Regions from separate parts of the Pantoea sp. X-Soil-YNGN-775 genome, predicted to be linked through region 2. Evidence: predicted binding sites of a transcription regulator. Region 2 holds the regulator's gene; each other region holds the start of a gene.
What was found. The regulator LexA, encoded in region 2, represses DNA repair genes until DNA is damaged. The targets are predictions, from matches to a motif close to TNCTGTATGTACATACAGNA.
Positions count from the first base shown of each region.

Region 1 (5,233 bases), 1.6 Mb from region 2:
TCAAGGTTGAGTGCCACTGCATAGCCCAGCATTTCGATATGGCTGAGTTCTTCGGTTGCGGTGGAGATCAGCAGATCCCGAATCCGGGCATCGCCACGCGCGCCCATTGCCTGGAAAAAGTATTGCATCGCCACACGGATTTCACCCTCTACGCCACCAATGGCTTGCTGTAACAGCATGGCGAATTCTGGATCTGGTTTCTCGACGCGAACCGGGAACTGGAGTTTTGATGAATGATGAAACATGATTTTTTCCTCGTCAGTGTTTGCACTCGATGCAGGAAAAAGCCTGGACAGGGATAGCGAAAAAAGAAAGCGTAACGAGAGCAATTAGCTGGCAAGTAAGGGGCGATAAGCGGCAAAAAAACGCGAAAAATGGATAAGCGGCTGGCCCGCCGATGAGGGCTGATTACAGCAGAATGACGACGCTGAACACCGGGAAAAAGGGCGTAAAAAAGCCCCGCAGGCGGGGCAAATTTTCGGAAAGAAAAGCATCCGTGCTAATCAGTGATCCCTCACAACAGACACAGGATGTCAGCTGTTACTGGTCGACGACGCATTTTGCAGAACGTGTTCCAGTGCCTGACGATAAATATCCTGTTTAACCACGTCACGCTCGCTCTCCAGGCGGTGAATCAGACCCAGAACGAGGTCTTTGTCGGAAACGTGGGTTTTGTAATGCGCGAGTTCAGCATGGACGGCTGCAATAACTTCTTTCTCGCTGGTAACCGGAGTGCCAGAGTTCATGAAGTATTCAGAAATCTGAGACTCTGTATTGATTGTCGTTTGCATATCAGGCCTCATCAAAAAGGGGGGGTAAATGCGCCATTTCAGGTCCGGTCAGGGGACGACGCAAAAAAAGAGCATCTGAAGGTGGAAATCCACGACACCTTCAGATGCGGTGCAAGGCACCTTTCGTTACAAGTGACTTAACATCACGGCGCAAAGTTATACAAAAACGACAAACTTGTACAACGAAATTCGATAAAATTTTACTGGTCGGTGGTGTATTATATTTGCATGTTTAAAAAATTTAAGGTTTTTTTCTTATAAAATCTCATTAAATACAGAAAGTTAAATATTTATGTTTGCGTTTCAGGCTCTTTATCCATCAAATCCGCTGAAACGATATCTCCGCTAAACGCTGTCCGATCAGGTGATTTTTTACGAAAACCTGTACAGGTTTGGGCAGTAAAACGGCGTGGCGAGACACCAACAGACGACGCACCGGTTGCAATCTTATTCATCTGACCGTGAAGCCAGCACAATTCACTTCACACCTGCGGCGCAGAAGGCTAAGGTTTAGCGCTTACTTATCAGAAGGAGATGATCATGATTAACGACTATTTCGCGCTTCCGCCTGCTGGCATCACGCAGGAACAACACAAGCGCACGGTGGCAGTGGCAGCTGCGCTGGCGGTAGCTAAAGAGTCAGTCAGTGCGTCAACCTCGGCGACCGGTTCCAAAACGGCGTGGGATCTGCAGGCGGTAGCCAATGAAATTGCTAATCTGGCGGATGCGATTCAGGATGCGCTGGAAAGCGATAGCGAGGTGTAAATCTGGCACCTGATGCGGTGTGGCGTCGGGCCGGGTGCCAGCACCGGATCGCCGCTGAGGCCCGGCAACGTATCGGCTGCCGGGTGTAGCGCTTATTCTACTGACGGCGGCTCATATTTAATGTACTGCCGCAATGTGTCATGAATTGCCCGGTTATTGCCTTCATCCAGACCGCGTCCGGCATATTCTTTCGCCAGCGCCGCCAGCACATCATCAAACTTACCTTTGTAGTTGAGATTATTCAGCGCAATTTGCTGACCGAGGATCTCTTTTAATACCGTGGTCTCTACTTTTAGCTGACGGACTTCCTCTTCAAGATGTTTGATTCGCGCATCGTCTGACATAACACCTCCATGATTAAACACCGCAGAATAACCATGCCGCGCCGGATATTCAAACAACGCAGGTCGCCAACAGACTTTGTCAGATTTTCCTTAAGTCAGAATAATACAGTAGCCGGCGAGGTTATTCCGGCACTTCCGATCAACACTCCGCGTCAGTCAGGTAGTGCAGTGATAGTGATCACTTTCTGCTGAATATTACGCCAGCGCAAAAAAACGCCACAAAAAAAAGTGCATTGTCATCAACCCCTTCGCTTAAACCTTTTCCGTTGCGCTTGATTAAAAGGGTAATTCGATATTACTGTGTTTATATACAGTTATCTGAAAAGGAGTGTCATTATGGAATTCATCAAACCTGCGGACCTGCGCGCCGTTATGCCGTTGCCGTTGTACATCGAACGGGTACCCTGCGGATTTCCCTCTCCGGCGCAGGACTATGTCGAACAAAGAATTGATTTGAACGCGCTGATGGTTCAGCGGCCCAGCGCCACCTATTTCGTCCGGGTGAGCGGCGAATCGATGATCGACGCGGGTATTAACGACGGTGACATGCTGGTGGTCGACAGTTCGCTGACCGCCGCCCATGGCGATATTGTGGTCGCCGCCGTTGACGGTGAATTCACGGTCAAACGCCTCCAGCTCCATCCCTGCCTGCAACTGATGCCGATGAATACCCAGTTCAGGCCAATCGCCATTAAAACGGAAGATGCGCTTGAGGTGTTTGGTGTGGTGACCTTCGTCATTAAATCGACTCATTAATCATGTTCGCGCTGGTCGACGTGAACAGTTTTTATGCCTCGTGTGAAACGGTGTTCCGACCCGATCTGCGCGGCAAGCCGGTGGTGGTGCTGTCGAATAATGACGGCTGTGTCATTGCCCGCAGCGCTGAGGCGAAACGGGTGGGCATCAAAATGGGCGCACCCTATTTTAAAATGCGTGAGGAGCTGACGCGCCATGGGGTGCAGGTCTTCAGCTCGAACTATGCGCTTTACGCCGATATGAGCCATCGGGTGATGACCATCCTGGAAGAGATGGCCCCTTCGGTTGAGATCTATTCGATCGATGAAGCGTTTCTGGATCTGACCGGCGTGCGTAACTGTACGGTGCTGGAAACCTTTGGCCGCCAGGTCCGGGATCGGGTGTTGAAAGAGACGCATCTGACCGTCGGCGTCGGCATCGCCCAGACTAAAACGCTGGCGAAGCTGGCTAATTTTGCCGCCAAGAAGTGGAGCAAAACCGGCGGTATCGTCGACCTGTCGGACCCTGAGCGGCAGAAAAAGCTGCTGGCGTTAATTGATGTCGCCGACGTCTGGGGCGTGGGCCGCCGCATCGCGAAACGGCTGAATGCAATGGGGATCGAGACGGCACAGGATCTGGCCGCCCAAAGCCCCCCGTCCATTCGTAAACATTTTAATGTGGTGCTGGAGCGCACGGTCAGGGAACTGCGCGGCGAGCCCTGTCTGGAACTGGAAGAGTTCGCCCCGGTGAAGCAGCAGATCATGTGTTCGCGATCGTTTGGCAGCCGCATTTCAGATTACCAGCAGATGCGACAAGCCATCTGCGCCTACGCTGAACGGGCGGCAGAAAAACTGCGGCGGGAAAAGCAGTATTGCCGTCAGGTTGGCGTATTTGTGCGTACCAGTCCGCATGCGGCCAACGAAACGTTCTATGGCAATCAGTCCACCGGTCAGCTGCTGACGCCGACTCACGACACGCGTGACATTATCCGCGTCGCCATGGCGTGCCTGGATAATATCTGGGTAGAGGGCCACCGCTATATGAAAGCCGGTATCCTGCTGGGTGATTTTTTCAGTCAGGGCGTTGCCCAGCTTAATCTGTTCGATGAGGTGCCACCGCGAGCTGACAGCGAGGTACTGATGCAGCTGGTTGACCGCATCAACCAGAGCGGCGGTGGAAAGCTGTGGTTTGCCGGTCAGGGCATTCACAAAGAGTGGGCGATGAAGCGCGATATGCTGTCGCCCGCCTATACTACCCGTCTGACCGATTTACCGGTCGCGAAAGTGAAGTAAGAGCCTGCTATTTTTACTTGCGTTGTCGCATGATGATTTCTGGTTAAAAGCTTTTTTTATCACGAACTGAAATTATTTGGCCGTTATCCTTTACCTGGCCCGACCAGTTGTTAGCTGTTTGGGTATATTGATAAAATATTTAGGTGAATGTGATGAACTTTAGACAATTTGAAACCAGAATTAATCAATGGCCTGCCATAAATTTCACCGCGATGGTAAAAAACCGTCGCGAAGATGAATATGAAATTTATGCAGTCGATGAAAGTAATAATATAAAATCCCAGCTATTTATCTGTTATGCGGATAATGAAAACCATGCCAGCCTGCTTATTAAACAGTTTATGCTGTGGCTGATCAAAATAAATAGCGAGAAACGTCGCCAGCAAAAGGCCGAACGTCAAGCCGGGTCGGCATTACTGCCGAATCAATAAGCATCGGGATTGTTCTGATAGCGAGAAAATAAATCGGCACTAAAAAGCATAAATTGAGTAGTATCATTAACCATTCAGCAGGTTAAATTTTCGGCCAGCCGATCTCCGGCCCGAGGATAAATCCTCTGCGCGGTATACTTATTATCAGCGACTGGGCTACAATCCCCTGTTGATTTTTACGGGAGCACCTTTCCCCCTGGCCGGTAATGATGATCACGATAGCCACAGTGCATAAAAACAAAGAGCGGGGCCGCCCGAGAGAGTTTGATATTGAACAGGCTCTGGACCGCGCCATGATTGTTTTTCGGCAAAAAGGGTATCACGCGGCATCACTGAGCGATCTGGGCGAGGCGATGAAGCTCTCTGCAGGCAGCATCTATAAGGCGTTTAAAGATAAACGCTCCCTGTTTTTGCAGGTGTTTGAACGTTATCTGCTGCTGCGTAATGCCGAGCTGCGCCGCCGGCTGCTGCCCTGTACCAGCGGCCGGGCAAAGATCACCGAACTGCTGCAGTTCTATCTCGACTCCGCGCGTGCCGTTGAAGGGCGACGTGGCTGTCTGGTGGTCGCCAGCGCGATTGAATTGCAGACGCTGGATGAGGCGCTGGCGTTACGCATCAATCAGGTGGTGGCGCGTAATCAGTGTTTCCTGGTCTCGCTGCTGGAGCAGGGACAGCAGGATGGCTCGGTCTCCGCCACGCTGGACGTTGAGTCGGCTGCCGGACTGATCCTCTGCATTGCCTATGGGATGCGGGTAGCGGGCAAAGTCAGCGATGTGGTAAACGAACAACAGACCCTTGCCCTGGCGTTAAAAGTGCTGGGTTAACATTTACCTGATTAGGAGGCGATCGCTTCCTAAAGTTGTTGATAAAACTGA
Region 1 is NZ_AP035945.1:1,842,033-1,847,265, forward strand. It holds gene AC6I8I_RS08665 (manganese catalase family protein) at 1-245, opposite strand, end outside; gene AC6I8I_RS08670 (biofilm development regulator YmgB/AriR family protein) at 534-791, opposite strand; gene AC6I8I_RS08675 (hypothetical protein) at 1,082-1,246, opposite strand; gene AC6I8I_RS08680 (hypothetical protein) at 1,332-1,556, shown strand; gene AC6I8I_RS08685 (hypothetical protein) at 1,649-1,900, opposite strand; gene umuD (translesion error-prone DNA polymerase V autoproteolytic subunit) at 2,237-2,656, shown strand; gene umuC (translesion error-prone DNA polymerase V subunit UmuC) at 2,659-3,927, shown strand; gene AC6I8I_RS08700 (hypothetical protein) at 4,080-4,358, shown strand; gene AC6I8I_RS08705 (TetR/AcrR family transcriptional regulator) at 4,652-5,182, shown strand.
Region 1: umuD (translesion error-prone DNA polymerase V autoproteolytic subunit) is a predicted target of LexA. The motif match lies at 2,197-2,216, and genes of this name have one in related genera.

Region 2 (5,233 bases):
TGGTAATCGTGGTGATCGACAGGCCGGGCGGGTTGCAGGCGGGCTAAGAACCGATGCGATTCAGCGTGACGGGACTCAGCGTACAGTTCAGGCAATTCGTCAGGCAGGAGAAGGTTCCGGCACAGATAGTCAGGCAGGAAAGGGTGCAGTTGCAGCGCAGCATCGTTCAGGCACAAAAAAGGCGACCTCACGGGGTCGCCTTTTTACTGCGCAGGGCATTTAGTCGTGGGCCACGGCGCTTTCGATGGTCATGCGTACATCGCTGGTGACCAGATCGGCCAGAATGTGCCATGTTGCCAGGGTCTGCGCGACATCTGCATCACCGCTGTCGCTGATATAACCTTCATCGCGCAGCGTCAGAACCAGTGAGGTGAAGACCGCTTTATCGAAGAACTCCGGCGCGTTGATACCGTGCAGCACTGACAGACGTTGCGCCAGTGTGCGGCTCTCTTTCTCCAGCGTCCCGCGGTTAATGGCCGGTTTGGCGCTGAGAATAGAGAAGGTGATGGCATAGCGCTGGAGCGTTTCACGCACGCCGGCCGCCAGCAGTTGCAGCGTACGGTAGCGCGCCGCGGTAAAGCGCAGCTGGCCAGCCTCAAGCGTAATCAGTCCCTGACGCGCCAGCTCCTGACAGAGTTCGGTCAGCAGTTGCGGCAGCTCATCGGTCTGCCAGCGCAGGAACAGTTCACTCTTCAGCATCGGGTAGATCAGACTCACCTGGCGCAACAGCCCGGCTTCGCTCATGGTCTGATGCTGCTGCACAATGGCGGCAATCAGCGACGGCATCACCAGCATGTGGTGGATATTGTTGCGGTAGTAGGTCATCAGCACCGCCTGCTCACGCGGCAGGATGATGATGTCGCCGATGCTGTCTTTCTCGCTCTCAAACTTATTCATGCCCATCGCATGATCCAGCAGCGCCTCTGCGGAGAGATCGGGCACCGTAGCGTTGGCTGAATAAGGCACGTTACGCAGCAGCTGGGTATAGCACTCAAGCTGCTCAATCAGCTGTTCGCGGGTTAGTGAGCGCTGACGTGAGGCGAGTAGCGCGGTGACGCACAGGTTCATGGCATTGGCCGCACCCGCTTCATTGATACGTACCATTAAGCTCGCCGCAATGTCGTTCACGGTAGGGGTTAACCAGCTCGGGCGCTGCGGTTCGATAGGATCGATCGACTCACGCCATTCCGGCACCCGCTTGTTGAGATAGTTAACCAGCGGCAGCGGTTCGCCAAAGTTAACGTAGCCCTGGCCGAGGTTGCGCAGCTTACGTAAGCCATGCAGCATCTGCATGAAACCCTCTTTCTCTTTCGCCGCACCGCGTAGCTCTTTGGCGTAGGTACCCACTTCCATCACGTGCTCATAGCCGATGTAAATCGGCACCAGGGTGATTGGGCGATTACCGCCGCGCAGCATTGCCTGCAGGGTCATGGCTAAGGTGCCGGTTTTCGGATCGAGCAGGCGACCGGTACGTGACCGTCCTCCTTCAACAAAGTATTCAACCGAGTAACCGCGGGTGAACAGCTCACCGAGATACTCACGGAACACCGTGGCATACAGTTTGTTGCCTTTGAAGGTACGACGAATAAAGAATGCGCCCAGACGACGGAAAATCGGGCCGGCTGGCCAGAAGTTGAGGTTGATACCGGCGGCAATGTGCGGCGGCACCAGTCCCTGATGATAAAGCACGTAAGAGAGCAGCAGGTAATCCATGTGGCTGCGATGGCAAGGCACATAGACGATTTCATGGCCATCCTGCGCCAGCTGACGAACTTTTTCGCCGCCGTTAACGTTGATGCCCTGATAGAGCCGGCTCCAGAGCCAGCCCATGACGCGGTCGGTGACGCGAATCGCCTCATAGGAGAAGTTCGCCGCGATCTCTTCCATCATCTCAACCGCATTTTGCTGCGCTTTTTCATGGGAGATTTTTTTGCTGCGCGCTTCGTCTTCTACCGCTTTTTCAATCGCTTTGGATTGCAGCAGACGATTAAACAGATCCTGACGTGCCGGTAAGCGTGGGCCAACTGCTGCCAGCCGCTGACGGGCGAAATGAATGCGCGCCACCCGGGCCAGTTTCTGGGCAATTGATTGGTCGGTGCCGTGTTCGGTTGCCATACGGCGCAGCGAAACAGTCGGCGAGAAACGGACAAAACTGTCGCGTCCATGCCAGATTACCGCAAAGAATTTCTGCACACCGTTCAGCACCCGCAGGTGCGGCGTATCTTCGCCCTGAACCTCACGGCCTGGCGCCCGGCCAAACATCACCGTCACCGGCAGCATCTGGATATCCAGCTTGGGATTATTGCGATGCAGGTCCAGGTAATCGTGAAAGATTTTCACCGATTCAACGCTGGGGACAAAATAGGGGAACACACGCGGGCCATCGTGGATAAAAACGTGGCGCGGCAGCAGCGAACCATCAATCTCCAGCGGAGAAAGCGGGTCGGGCAGATGATGCCGCAGGCACTGCGCGCGTAAAGTCAGTAAGTCCGCCTTCGAATCGTAAGGCAAAACGTACATAATGGGCCGGGTCGGGTCCAGACCATGTTCAGAAACGGGATCGGCCGGAATGGCCTTACTCTTTACCAAAAACGACAGTGGTAAATTCAGTAATTTGTAATAAAGTTTACGCCAACCTGACATAGACAACATGAAGCCTCTTGTTAGCAAAGCGCCGCAAGCATACCAGAAAGCGCAGCGAAGATCTGTGGTGGTGCCAATTGCACGCAGCCCAGACATTGACGTCAATCCGATGAAAGGGTTCCACTTACTATGGCAAATAATGCCACCGGTTTTGTAAGAATAGTGAAAGCCGCAGGTTATTCATGGCAGGGCCTGCGCGCCGCCTGGCAACACGAAGCCGCTTTCCGCCAGGAGGCGCTGGCCGCGCTGGCCGCCATTATTGTCGCCTGCTGGCTGGATGTCGATATCGTCTCCCGCATTCTGATGATCGGCGCTGTGGTGCTGGTGGTCATTGTCGAAATCCTCAACAGCGCCATTGAGGCGGTAGTGGATCGTATCGGTCAGGAGCGCCACCCTTTGGCCGGACGGGCCAAGGATATGGGCTCCGCGGCGGTGCTGATCAGCATCTTACTGGCACTGTTTGTCTGGATCGCGCTGCTTTGGTCGCATTTGCGATAAGCCTTCCACAACGCGTCAGATGGCGCGTTTTGCCTGAGAATCGGTTTCCATTTCACCAATACCTGTATATACTCACAGCGACTGTATAAACAACCAGGGGGCGGGATGAAAGCATTAACCAGCAGGCAGCAGCAGGTCTATGACCTGATTCGCGACCATATTACTCAAACGGGCATGCCGCCTACGCGTGCAGAAATTGCCGCGCAGCTGGGTTTCCGCTCGCCGAACGCGGCAGAAGAGCATCTTAAGGCACTGGCACGTAAAGGGGTGATTGAGATTGTTTCTGGCGCCTCACGCGGTATTCGCCTGTTGATGGAAGAAGATGCGTCTGAAGGTCTGCCGTTGATTGGCCGGGTTGCTGCCGGTGAGCCGATCATGGCGCAGGAGCACATCGAAACCCATTACAAAGTTGATCCGGGCCTGTTCAAACCTTCTGCTGATTTTCTGCTGCGCGTCAGTGGAATGTCGATGAAAGATATCGGGATTATGGATGGCGACCTGCTCGCAGTACATAAAACCCAGGACGTGCGTAATGGCCAGGTTGTGGTGGCCCGCATTGATGATGAAGTAACGGTTAAACGCTGGAAGAAGCAGGGTGCTATTGTGCATCTGCTGCCTGAAAACAGTGATTTTGAGCCAATTATCGTCGATACGCGCGCTCAGTCGCTGACGGTCGAAGGTCTGGCGGTCGGCGTGGTTCGCAACGGCGAATGGCTCTGAGTCTGACATAACCACGCATTCGTAGTATCTGATGCTATTCTGTCTGCCCTAATTTTGTCGCTGCTGCTCCCCTCTCTGCAGCGGCACCGAGCACGGAACTGCGAATGCGTTTTTTAACGGCTACCGACAAAAACCTCTGGCGGCTGGCGCTGCCGATGATCCTTTCTAACATCACCGTTCCCTTACTGGGGGTGGTCGATACTGCTGTCATTGGTCACCTCGACAGCCCGGTCTACCTCGGCGGGGTTGCGGTCGGTACGACAATCACCAGTTTCCTCTTCATGCTGCTGCTGTTCCTTCGAATGAGTACCACCGGCCTGACGGCGCAGGCTTTTGGTGCCGGCGATAAATTGGCACTGACACGTGCGCTGACCCAGCCTTTAATTATTGCGCTGCTGGCTGGCGTGCTGTTCATCTGCCTGCGCTCGCCGATTACTACGCTGGCGGCCGATCTGATTGGCGGCGATCCCAAAGTTTTGCAACAGGCGGCACTGTTTATTCAGATCCGCTGGTTAAGTGCGCCCGCCACTCTGGCAAATCTGGTGATCCTTGGCTGGCTGCTGGGCGTGCAGTACGCGCGTGCGCCGGTCATCCTGCTGGTGATCGGCAATCTGGTCAATATTGTACTCGATCTGTGGCTGGTGATGGGCCTGCACTGGGGTGTGGCAGGCGCGGCAACCGCGACCGCACTGGCAGAGTATATAACGCTGGCCGTCGGTGCGGTGATGGTCTGGCGGGTATTGAAACTGCGTGGCATCACCCCGGCAATGCTGAAGCAGAGCTGGCGCGGTGACATGAAGCGGCTGCTGCGTCTTAATCGCGACATTATGCTGCGTTCGTTAATGCTGCAGCTCTGTTTTGCCTCGCTGACGGTGCTGGGCGCACGCATCGGTCCGCAGGTGGTGGCGGTGAACGCGGTATTGCTGATGTTTATCACCTTTACCGCCTATGCGCTGGATGGTTTTGCCTACGCGGTTGAAGCCTTCGCCGGTGAGGCGCATGGTGCGAAGGATGGCAGCCGGCTGCTGCGCGTCTGGCACTCTGCCTGCCGACAGGCGCTGGTGGTGGCCTTGCTGTTCTCATTGATTTATGCGTGTTTCGGTTCGCACATCGTGGCGCTGCTGACCTCGATCGAACAGCTGCAACAGGCGGCCGATCGCTATCTGATATGGCAGGTGATCCTGCCGCTGGTGGGGGTCTGGTGTTATCTGCTGGATGGCATGTTCATCGGTGCAACCCGCGGCCGGGAGATGCGTAACAGCATGGTGGTGGCGGCACTCGGTTACTTCCTGACGCTGCTTAGCGTCCCGCTGCTGGGCAACCATGGCTTGTGGCTGGCGGTCACCGTTTTCCTGGCGCTGCGTGGTCTGTC
Region 2 is NZ_AP035945.1:287,520-292,752, forward strand. It holds gene ubiA (4-hydroxybenzoate octaprenyltransferase) at 1-6, shown strand, start outside; gene plsB (glycerol-3-phosphate 1-O-acyltransferase PlsB) at 220-2,643, opposite strand; gene AC6I8I_RS01280 (diacylglycerol kinase) at 2,773-3,141, shown strand; gene lexA (transcriptional repressor LexA) at 3,247-3,861, shown strand; gene dinF (MATE family efflux transporter DinF) at 3,966-5,233, shown strand, end outside.

Region 3 (5,233 bases), 1.2 Mb from region 2:
ACTTCTTCGCCAGCATCGTCGCCAGCAGCCTGAGCGGCGCCGATTTCCCGGTCACCTTTGTCGCCGTCGAGGCGGGCAGGGCGATCGGCACGGCAGGCTTCTGGCGATGCGATCTGATCAGCCGTCAGGATCTGTTCCCGTGGCTGGCGGCACTCTATGTCGATGCGCCGGCGCGCGGCAAAGGCGTCAGCGACGCGTTGCAGCAGCGGGTGATTACACACGCCCAGGATCAGGGGTATTCGCGGTTGTGGTTATGGTCGACCTTCAGCGGCTACTATGACCGTTTTGGCTGGCAGCCGCAGGGCGAGGCGCTGGAGTATCCCGATAAGCGCGTGCAGCTCTATTATCGGGATATATAAGGTGTGCCAGCCGCACTCGTGGCGGCCGGCAGCGGAGGGCTCAGGGTGCCGGATAGGTATAACGGCGGTGGATCGCCTCAATGCCTTCCAGGATCTCTGCATTTAACGTCAGATTGAAGCTGTCGATGTTGGTCTGCAGCTGCTCAAGCGTGGTCGCACCAAGCAGGGTGCTGGCAACAAACGGCTGCTGACGCACATAGGCCAATGCCATCTGTGACGGATCAATCTGGTGCTGGTGGGCTAACGCCACATACTCGGCAATCGCCTGCTGCGACTGCTCGCCGCTGTAGCGGGTAAAGCGACTAAACAGCGTATTACGGGCACCGGCAGGCTGCGCGCCATTCAGATACTTACCGCTCAGGGTACCGAACGCCAGGCTGGAGTAGGCCAGCAATTCAACCCCTTCATGCTGGCTGATTTCGGCCAGACCCACTTCAAAGCTGCGGTTCAGCAGGCTGTACGGATTCTGGATGCTGATGATGCGCGGCAGTTCATGCTTCTCCGCCAGTTGCAGATAGCGCATCACGCCCCATGCGGTTTCATTCGACACCCCGATATAGCGAATCTTACCGGCGCGAACCTGCTCGGTCAGCGCTTCCAGCGTCTCCAGCAGCGTCACCTGGGCGGTAGTTTCACTGTACTGATAGCCCAGCTTGCCAAAGTAGTTGGTCTGACGCTGCGGCCAGTGCAGCTGATAAAGATCGATATAGTCGGTATTCAGGCGTTTCAGGCTGGCATCCAGCGCTTCACGGATGTTCTTGCGGTCCAGCGCCATGTTAGGGCGAATCGACGCATCATTACCGCGCGACGGGCCCGACACTTTGCTGGCCAGAATGATTTTGTCACGGCTGCCGCGCTGCTTCAGCCAGCTGCCAATGTACTGTTCGGTCAGACCCTGGGTTTCCGGACGCGGTGGTACCGGATACATTTCGGCGGTATCAATAAAATTAATGCCGGAACGAATAGCCAAATCCAGCTGGGCATGGGCGTCGGCTTCACTGTTCTGCTCGCCAAACGTCATGGTGCCCAACCCCAGCTGACTCACTTCCAGCGTGCTATGGGGAATACGATGATAGTGCATTGCCAGCTTCCTTTTCTTTATGGAATGGAATGTTGTGTCCTCAGGGACTATAGCGCGAGCAATGGCGGGGAAGGAAGGGGGAAAAGTCGGGGAAATCGCCTGCCAGTGGGGAATCTGTGGCAGGCGAGACAATTTCGCACTTAGCGTTCAATGATGGTCGAAACCTCATCGCCGTTAATCTGTACTGCGTGACCCGACTGATCGGTGTACTGCACCAGCCCGGTCTCTTTATCAATGGTCGGCTTACCTTCGGTCATAATCATCCGGCCATCTTTCGTTGCCATCACATAATCAGAACTGCATCCGCTTAACATCGCTGCGGTTAGTGCCACAATGGCGATACCTGCCCATCCTTTCATCACGCCTCATCTCCACACATCATCGACTGCAAAAAGTGTAGTAATAAATCGTTTTGCCGGCCGGAGTAATCGTAGGAATCTGAAAATTTGCGGGCGAGCACGCTCGCCCTTGACATTTCTATGCGGTTTTTTTCTTACTGCGCATCAGGTTAAGGCACTCAACCGCCATTGAGAAGAACATGGCGAAATAAATGTAACCTTTTGGTACATGCACCGCGAAACTCTCCAGAATCAGGGTAAAACCGACCAGAATCAGGAAAGCTAACGCCAGCATTTTAACCGACGGATGGCGCTCAACGAACTCACCAATGCTGCGGGCAGCGAACATCATCATCAGCACCGCGATCACCACGGCCGCCATCATGATAAACAGATGATCGGAGAGGCCGATGGCGGTAATCACCGAATCCAGACTGAAAATAATATCCAGCAGCATGATCTGCACGATCGCACCGAGGAACGAATGGACGTTAGATTTTTGTTCCGCTTCGTTACCTTCGATGGTTTCGTGGATCTCCATGCTCGATTTCCACAGCAGGAACAGACCACCAGACAGCAGGATCAGATCGCGGGCAGAGAACGCATGGTCCATCAGGGTAAACAGCGGATTCGTCAACCGGGCGACCCAGGCGATAGAGGCCAGCAGGGCCAGACGCATTAACATTGCGCCCAACAAACCGATACGGCGCGCGCTGGCTTGTTGATGCTTTGGCAGTTTAGCGACCACTAACGACAGGAAAATAATGTTATCAATACCCAGTACCACCTCAAGGATGGTCAGGGTTCCCAGTGCCAGCCAGGCGTTGGGATCGGCAATCCACTCAAACATACCTACATTCAATCCTAAACGAAAATTAAACGGGGATTATACGCATTGAATTTGCTTCTCTCCCACAAAATTGCGCCACATCAGATCAGAATGTCATTGTTAAAGCAGGAAGTGGCGCGCCAGCAGCGGTCCGGTAAAACTTTTTTTCAGGTAGAAACCGCGCGGTAAGGTTAGGATCGGTTGGCCGCGATCGCCAATTCCTTCGGTCAGGGCTTTACTGTTGGCTGCTTTGGGACGGATTTGCAGCCAGGCACCGTGCCGTGCCGTGATCTGCTCAACCCTGCCCAGCACGATCATATCCATCAGCTCCTCCCAGTCCTGCCGTAACATCTCATCTTCTTCCGCGTCGGGGCTCCAGAGTAACGGCGCGCCGACCCGGCGCTGCCGCAGCGGAATATCCCGCTGGCCTTCAACCGGGATCCACAACACCCGCGACAGTTTGTGTCGCACGTGGCTGTTCTGCCAGGTGACGCCACTGTTGCCGGTGAGCGGGGCGACGCAGACAAAGGTGGTTTCCAGCGGTTTGCCACTGGCATCAATCGGAATGGTTTTCAGTTCAATGCCGAGATGGGCGAAGTCCTGTTCGGCTTTGCTGCCGGCGCTGGCCCCGAGATGCAATTCCAGCAGCATACCGACCCAGCCTTTATCGCGTTTCAGATCGGCAGGCATCGTCAGGCCCGCCCGTTCGGCCAGCGTTTCCAGCGTTAACCCGGCTAAATCCTGCGCCCTGGCCAGCAGGGTGGCTTCATCTTCAGGCGGTGCTGGCAGGTAGTTCATATTAATGACTCGCAGTGCTCAAAAAATGTACAGGATGTTGCACAGTGGGTTTACCCGAAATATTTACCGTGCTGAGCGGGGATAATAACATGATAGATCGTGCTTTTTTTACTGATTGACCCTGGCAATATTATGGGACGCTTCAGGTTATCCCAACTTACTCGCAACAATGAACAGGATCTCATACCGGGTTATCCACAGAAAAATGGGATAACCGGCCTGACTGTGCGGTACTGGTTCCATTTACAGCCTTGACTTTCGCACTTTTGGGCATAATTTGCCCGCTCTGGCCTAAGGCTGAGCGATTCGTTGTGGATAAGATGCTGGCTGGTTAAAATTCGCTCAACTGTAAGGGGGGAACAGTTTTATCGGTCGATTAGCCGAGCCGGGATTTATCAGTTAGCTTGTTTTCATTATAATAATCATGATGATAATAAATTTTCCTTTTTTGGTATTACAGACGCATCCCGCAAGGTTATTCAGTTAACTCCCGCGTTCTGCACAAAGCTATCCACAGAAAAGGTGAATAAGATCGACTTTTCTGGCTGCGATTGTTTATAACTAGCGGCTTCTCTGTGAGTTATCCCGAAGTTTTGCGCTTAACACCCCGTGAATCCAGTGGTTTACCGCCTGTAAGGAGTGTGAAACAATCAGGCTATTCAAATTTAGCTTTGAGGTAGTCCGGTGATCGATGATGATGGCTACCGCCCGAATGTTGGTATCGTAATTTGTAACAGGCAGGGACAAGTGTTATGGGCCAGGCGCTTTGGACAGCACTCCTGGCAATTTCCTCAGGGAGGCATCAATCCCGGTGAAACCGCTGAACAGGCGATGTATCGCGAACTGTTCGAAGAAGTAGGGTTACACCGTAAAGATGTTCGAATACTTGCATCTACCCGTAACTGGTTGCGCTACAAGTTGCCAAAACGTTTGGTGCGTTGGGACACAAAGCCGGTATGTATCGGCCAGAAACAAAAGTGGTTTCTTCTGCAGTTAATGTCTAATGACGCGGATATCAATGTGCAGCACAGCAGCACGCCTGAGTTCGACGGCTGGCGCTGGGTGAGCTTCTGGTATCCGGTGCGTCAGGTTGTCTCCTTCAAGCGCGACGTCTATCGTCGGGTAATGAAGGAATTCGCTGGCGTGGTGATGTCTATGCAGGAGAGTGCGGGGCAGCGAAACAATCCTGCCCATCGACGTAAGAGAGGATAGGCCACGCCCTTTATGCTCACTCAGTTGCGCGAAATTGTAGAAAAAGTGGCGAGTGCGCCGCGTCTGAATGAAGCACTCGACATTCTGGTCAATGAGATCTGTCTGGCGATGGAAACGGAAGTCTGTTCCGTTTACCTCGCCGATCACGATCGTCGCTGCTATTACCTGATGGCGACGCGCGGACTGAAAAAGCCGCGCGGCCGCACCGTGACGCTGGCGTTTGACGAAGGCATTGTCGGGTTAGTCGGCCGTCTGGCCGAGCCGATCAACCTTGCTGACGCGCAGAGTCACCCCAGCTTTAAATATATCCCCGCAGTTAAAGAGGAGCGCTATCGCTCCTTCCTCGGCGTGCCTGTTATCAGCCGTCGCCAGTTGCTTGGCGTGCTGGTGGTCCAGCAGCGTGAACATCGCCAGTTCGACGAGAGTGAAGAATCGTTTCTGGTGACGCTGGCCACACAGATGGCGGCGCTGCTGTCGCAATCGCAGATGGGCCAGCTGTTTGGCCAGTTCCGCCAGACCCGGGTGCGCGCGATTGCGGCAGCACCCGGTGTGGCGGTGGCACCGGGCTGGGTCGATGAGACGCAGCCGCTGCTCGATCAGGTTTCCGCCGCGTCCA
Region 3 is NZ_AP035945.1:3,305,634-3,310,866, reverse strand. It holds gene AC6I8I_RS15375 (GNAT family N-acetyltransferase) at 1-359, shown strand, start outside; gene AC6I8I_RS15370 (NADP(H)-dependent aldo-keto reductase) at 400-1,440, opposite strand; gene AC6I8I_RS15365 (YgdI/YgdR family lipoprotein) at 1,581-1,799, opposite strand; gene AC6I8I_RS15360 (TerC family protein) at 1,918-2,628, opposite strand; gene mutH (DNA mismatch repair endonuclease MutH) at 2,728-3,405, opposite strand; gene rppH (RNA pyrophosphohydrolase) at 4,090-4,617, shown strand; gene ptsP (phosphoenolpyruvate--protein phosphotransferase) at 4,630-5,233, shown strand, end outside.
Region 3: mutH (DNA mismatch repair endonuclease MutH) is a predicted target of LexA. The motif match lies at 3,637-3,656, and genes of this name have one in related genera.

Region 4 (5,233 bases), 960 kb from region 2:
CGGAGACGTGCTGCTGGCGAAACAGCGTTCCGCCGTCACCGGTTTCCATCAGTTCGATGAAGCGCAGCTGAATCGGACGGGTACGGATCCAGTCGAGGAAGGTGGCCAGATTACGGCTATTGAGATCGCGCATCAGCACGCTATTGACTTTCACCTGCTGAAAACCGGCGTCAAAGGCGGCGTCGATGCCCGCCATCACCTGATGGAATTTATCCTGACCGGTAATGGCGTGGAACTGACGGGCATCAAGGCTGTCGACGCTGACGTTCAGTGCGGTTAATCCCGCCTCACGCCACTGCTTCACGTCGCGCGCCAGCCGGTAACCGTTGGTGGTGACGGCGATATGACGCACCGAGCGGTTCTCACGCACCGCCGCGATAATGTCGGTAAAATCGCGGCGCAGCGACGGCTCGCCGCCGGTCAGCCGCACTTTTTCCGTGCCGGCCGCGGCGAAAGCCCGCGTCACGCGGCGGATTTCATCCAGAGAGAGAAAGCTTTTGTTGCGAATGCCGTGCGGCTTGTAGCCATCGGGCAGACAGTAGGTACAGCGGAAGTTACACACATCCGTGACCGACAGGCGCAGGTAATAGAACTTACGCGCGTATGCATCAGTAAATTGTGACACCAGAACACCTTTCCAGATTGGGAGATGCAGTCATTTCTTCCTGCACCCTGGTAGCTCAATGGCTACGGCCTGACTCCCCTATCCGCAGACGTAGGCAATCAGGCTAGAGTGTACGCTGACCCGTTGATCAGCGCGGTTAATCAAGATGGTAGCGCGATTTACGCGACTCTTCCATTCGCCGTTTTCGTTATATATTCTGATACATATCGAATTTTCACCGCATTTTCGCTACAGGATACGGTAAAATGCGTTTCAGATTTTGACGCAAGTCATCCGCGCGGGTTTAGCGTTTAGAGCGACGTCACGCGAGACGATGTTAAGGAGAAGTATGAATCGCACACTGGCCGACCTCGATCGCGTGGTGGCACTGGGTGGCGGACATGGCTTAGGCCGCGTGATGTCTGCCCTGTCGCCGCTCGGCTCACGCCTCACCGGCATTGTAACCACCACCGATAATGGCGGATCAACCGGCCGTATTCGCCGCTCAGAAGGCGGCATCGCCTGGGGCGATATGCGTAACTGCCTTAACCAGCTGATCGCCGAACCGAGCGTGGCTTCAGCGATGTTTGAGTATCGCTTTGCCGGGAACGGCGAACTGGCCGGACACAACCTTGGCAACCTGATGCTGAAAGCGCTCGATCACCTGAGCGTGCGTCCACTGGAAGCGATCAATATCATTCGTAACCTGCTGAAGGTCGATGCCTTTTTGATTCCGATGTCGGAGCAACCGGTGGATCTGGTGGCGCTCGATGTGGAAGGCAACATGGTTTACGGCGAAACCGCGATTGATGAGATGAAACAGCCGCCGCAGGAGATGATGTTGCATCCCAACGTCCAGCCGACGCGGGAAGCGCTGGATGCGATTGGCGAAGCGGATTTAATCCTGATCGGGCCAGGCAGCTTTTACACCAGCCTGATGCCGATTCTGCTGATGGAAGAGATGGCGCAGGCTCTGCGCCGGACGCCCGCCACCATGGTCTTTATCGGCAATCTGGGACGCGAACTCAGCCCGGCGGCAGCCAGCCTGACGGTCGCCGACAAACTGGCGATGATGGAGCGCTACATTGGCAAACGGGTAATTGACGCGATTGTGGTCAGTCCCTCCGCCGACATCAGTCAGGTGGATAACCGGCTGATCGTCCGCGAGCCGCTGGAGGCCGCCGATATCAAATATCGTCACGACCGCCAGCTGCTGCGGGTGGCGCTGGAACACGCCATTCAGGGCTTTAGCTGAGTTATGAGGTGGCAATAAACAGCGTGCGCAGCTCATGCAGCTGATCGCGCACGCTGGCCGCCTGTTCGAACTCCAGGTTCTGCGCATGTTGCTGCATCTGCCCTTCCAGCTCGTGGATCTTTTTCTGCAGGGCCTGCGGCGACAGCGCCAGGTAATCCGCTTCGGCCTCGGCCGCACCGCGACGGGCGGGTTTGGCTTTGCCCCGGGTTTTCACCACGTTGTTGCCCAGTTCCAGAATATCGGTAATTTTCTTATTCAGGCCCTGCGGCACAATGCCGTTCTCTTCATTGTACTGCTGCTGCTTCTCGCGGCGGCGTTCGGTCTCTTCAATCGCCCGCGCCATTGACGGGGTAATTTTATCGCCGTAGAGAATCGCCTTGCCGTTGATATTACGCGCCGCACGACCGATGGTCTGAATCAGTGAGCGTTCGGAGCGCAGGAAGCCCTCTTTATCCGCGTCCAGAATCGCCACCAGCGACACTTCCGGCATATCCAGCCCCTCACGCAGTAAGTTAATGCCCACCAGCACATCAAACTCACCCAGACGTAAATCGCGGATAATTTCCATGCGTTCAACGGTATCAATATCGGAGTGCAGGTAACGCACTTTCTCACCGTGCTCTTCCAGATATTCGGTCAGATCTTCCGCCATACGCTTGGTCAGCACCGTCACCAGCACACGTTCGTTGATCGCCACCCGCTGACGGATCTCCGACAGCAGATCGTCCACCTGGGTCGCCACCGGACGCACTTCGAGAATCGGGTCGAGCAGCCCGGTAGGACGCACCACCTGGTCGATCACTTCGCTGCCCGATTTTTCCAGCTCATATTTACCCGGCGTGGCCGACACGTAGATAGTCTGGGGTGCCAGTGCTTCAAACTCTTCAAACTTCATCGGACGGTTATCCAGCGCCGACGGCAAACGGAAACCGTACTCCACCAGCGTCTCTTTACGCGCCCGGTCGCCTTTATACATGCCGCCAATCTGCGGGATGGTGACGTGCGATTCGTCGACCACCAGCAGGCCATCGGCTGGCAGATAGTCAAACAGCGTTGGTGGCGCTTCGCCTGGTCCGCGCCCGGAAAGATAGCGCGAATAGTTTTCGATGCCGGAGCAGTAGCCCAGCTCGCCCATCATCTCCAGGTCAAACTGGGTACGCTGGGTAATACGCTGCTCTTCCAGCAGTTTATTGTTCTCCAGCAGCACCCGACGGCGATCCGCCAGTTCCAGTTTGATATCTTCCATCGCCTGCAGAATGCGCTCACGCGGCGTCACGTAGTGCGTTTTCGGGTAGATGGTAAAGCGCGGCACCACCGAGTCAATCTGGCCGGTGAGTGGGTCAAACAGCGACAGGCGCTCTACTTCTTCGTCGAACAGTTCAACGCGCAGGGCGATATCGTCCGATTCGGCCGGGAAGATGTCGATCACTTCGCCGCGCACCCGGAACGTACCGCGCTGGAACGCCTGATCGTTGCGGGTGTACTGCAGCTCCGACAGTCGGCGCAGAATGCTGCGCTGGTCGATAATCATGCCGCGGGTCAGGTGCAGCATCATTTTCAGGTAGAGATCGGGATCGCCCAGACCGTAGATCGCCGAAACCGAGGCGACCACAATCACATCGCGCCGCTCCAGCAGCGCTTTGGTCGCCGACAGACGCATCTGCTCAATGTGTTCGTTAACCGAGGCATCCTTTTCGATAAAGGTGTCGGAACTCGGCACATAGGCTTCCGGCTGGTAGTAGTCGTAGTAAGAGACGAAAAATTCGACTGCGTTATCCGGGAAAAACTCCTTCATTTCACCGTACAACTGCGCCGCCAGCGTTTTGTTGGGCGCTAAAACCATGGTTGGACGGTTGAGATCGGCAATCACGTTGGCGACGGTGAAGGTTTTCCCCGAGCCGGTTACGCCTAATAAGGTCTGGTGGGCCAGTCCATCTTCCAGCCCCTCTTTCAGACGACGAATCGCCTCTGGCTGATCGCCAGAAGGTTTGAAAGCGGAATTCAATTTAAAGGCTTTACTCATGAATGCAGTTCCTGCTGAAGAAGTCGGCGGGCAGCCCACTATTTTACTCTGCTATGGTGATTTTGCCAGAAAATAATACTGGATATAAAAACAGTATTAAGGCAGAGTGATCGTCACTGTCGGGATACTTTTTCACCGTCGATTGCCGCTTGCTTCATCGCACAGGCCGTTGCGCAAGGTTATCCCCAGGCGGGGATCGGATTTAACATTTGTCAATAGACCGTCACAAAATTACAGTTCGATGAACTGACAGATAATTCGCAGGCTTGTTTTTTAATAAGCAGTTGAATTTACTGACTTATGTCTAAAAGCCCAGAATCTCGACATTATGTAACCAGGCCGCGTATTTCCTCGCTTCCAACCTGTTTTCATTACCTAATGCACAAGGTTATCCACAGGAATGGTGGATAAGTGATGGCAGCCCCGCCGCCATCGGCTGTGTATAATTTTTCCCTGCCGCTCGGGTTCGCTAAAAATAATTTTTTTTCCGCTAAATTTAGCCGCTGTCGCTGCACTATTGTTCTGCTTTTTTTACCAGTTTCTTTACTCCGCCCGCTAATCCGCTGCATTAGCTGCCCATTCTTAATCAGAATCGCTGCCTCGTCATCGTCCCTCTGCACCAGAAACACCGCCCGCTGGCACTACAAAAGTGCAGCAATGTTATCACCGGTTGAAATTGATAAGCACTGCTCATCTTTTAGCGCCGCCGCACCGCGCTACTGGCTGAAAAAAGTCTGCGGTGGGATCTGGCCTGGGAATTGCAAGAATGGGTGGCGTCATCGCGCCACAAGCGCACTGTACTGCAAGGGGAGCATGCCCTTGCTGATAACTTGTTTGCCAGACGACACAGAGCGGAAGCATTCAGGCTAATGATCGGGAAGGAGAGTGTCAGATGCTGAGTTTACGTTCGGTAAATCAATTTTACGGTCAAAATCATATTCTGTGGGATGTCGATCTCGATCTGTCGCCTGGCACCTGCACCGGCGTTCTCGGCCGGCCCGGGATGGGGAAAACCACCCTGGTGAACTGCATCATGGGCAGGCTGCCGATCAACAGTGGATCGATCTCCTGGAAAGAGGATGGCTCACCGCCCGCCGACCTGCTGCTGCAACCGGCGGAGCAGCGGGCGCAGATGGGGATTGGCTATGTGCCGCAGGGTCGCCATATTTTTACCCAGATGAGCGTGGAAGATAATTTGCTGATCGCCCTGCTGGCCGGGGCAAATCAGGCTGACCGCCATCGCGCCATCCCCGAAATGGTGTTTGACCTGTTTCCGGCGCTCTATTCGCTGCGGCAGCAGCGCAGCGGCGATCTGCCGATCGATCAACAGCAGCAGCTGGCCCTGGCGCGG
Region 4 is NZ_AP035945.1:1,242,871-1,248,103, reverse strand. It holds gene moaA (GTP 3',8-cyclase MoaA) at 1-625, opposite strand, end outside; molybdenum cofactor riboswitch at 615-748, opposite strand; gene AC6I8I_RS05835 (gluconeogenesis factor YvcK family protein) at 954-1,859, shown strand; gene uvrB (excinuclease ABC subunit UvrB) at 1,861-3,882, opposite strand; gene AC6I8I_RS05825 (ABC transporter ATP-binding protein) at 4,775-5,233, shown strand, end outside.
Region 4: uvrB (excinuclease ABC subunit UvrB) is a predicted target of LexA. The motif match lies at 3,959-3,978, and genes of this name have one in related genera.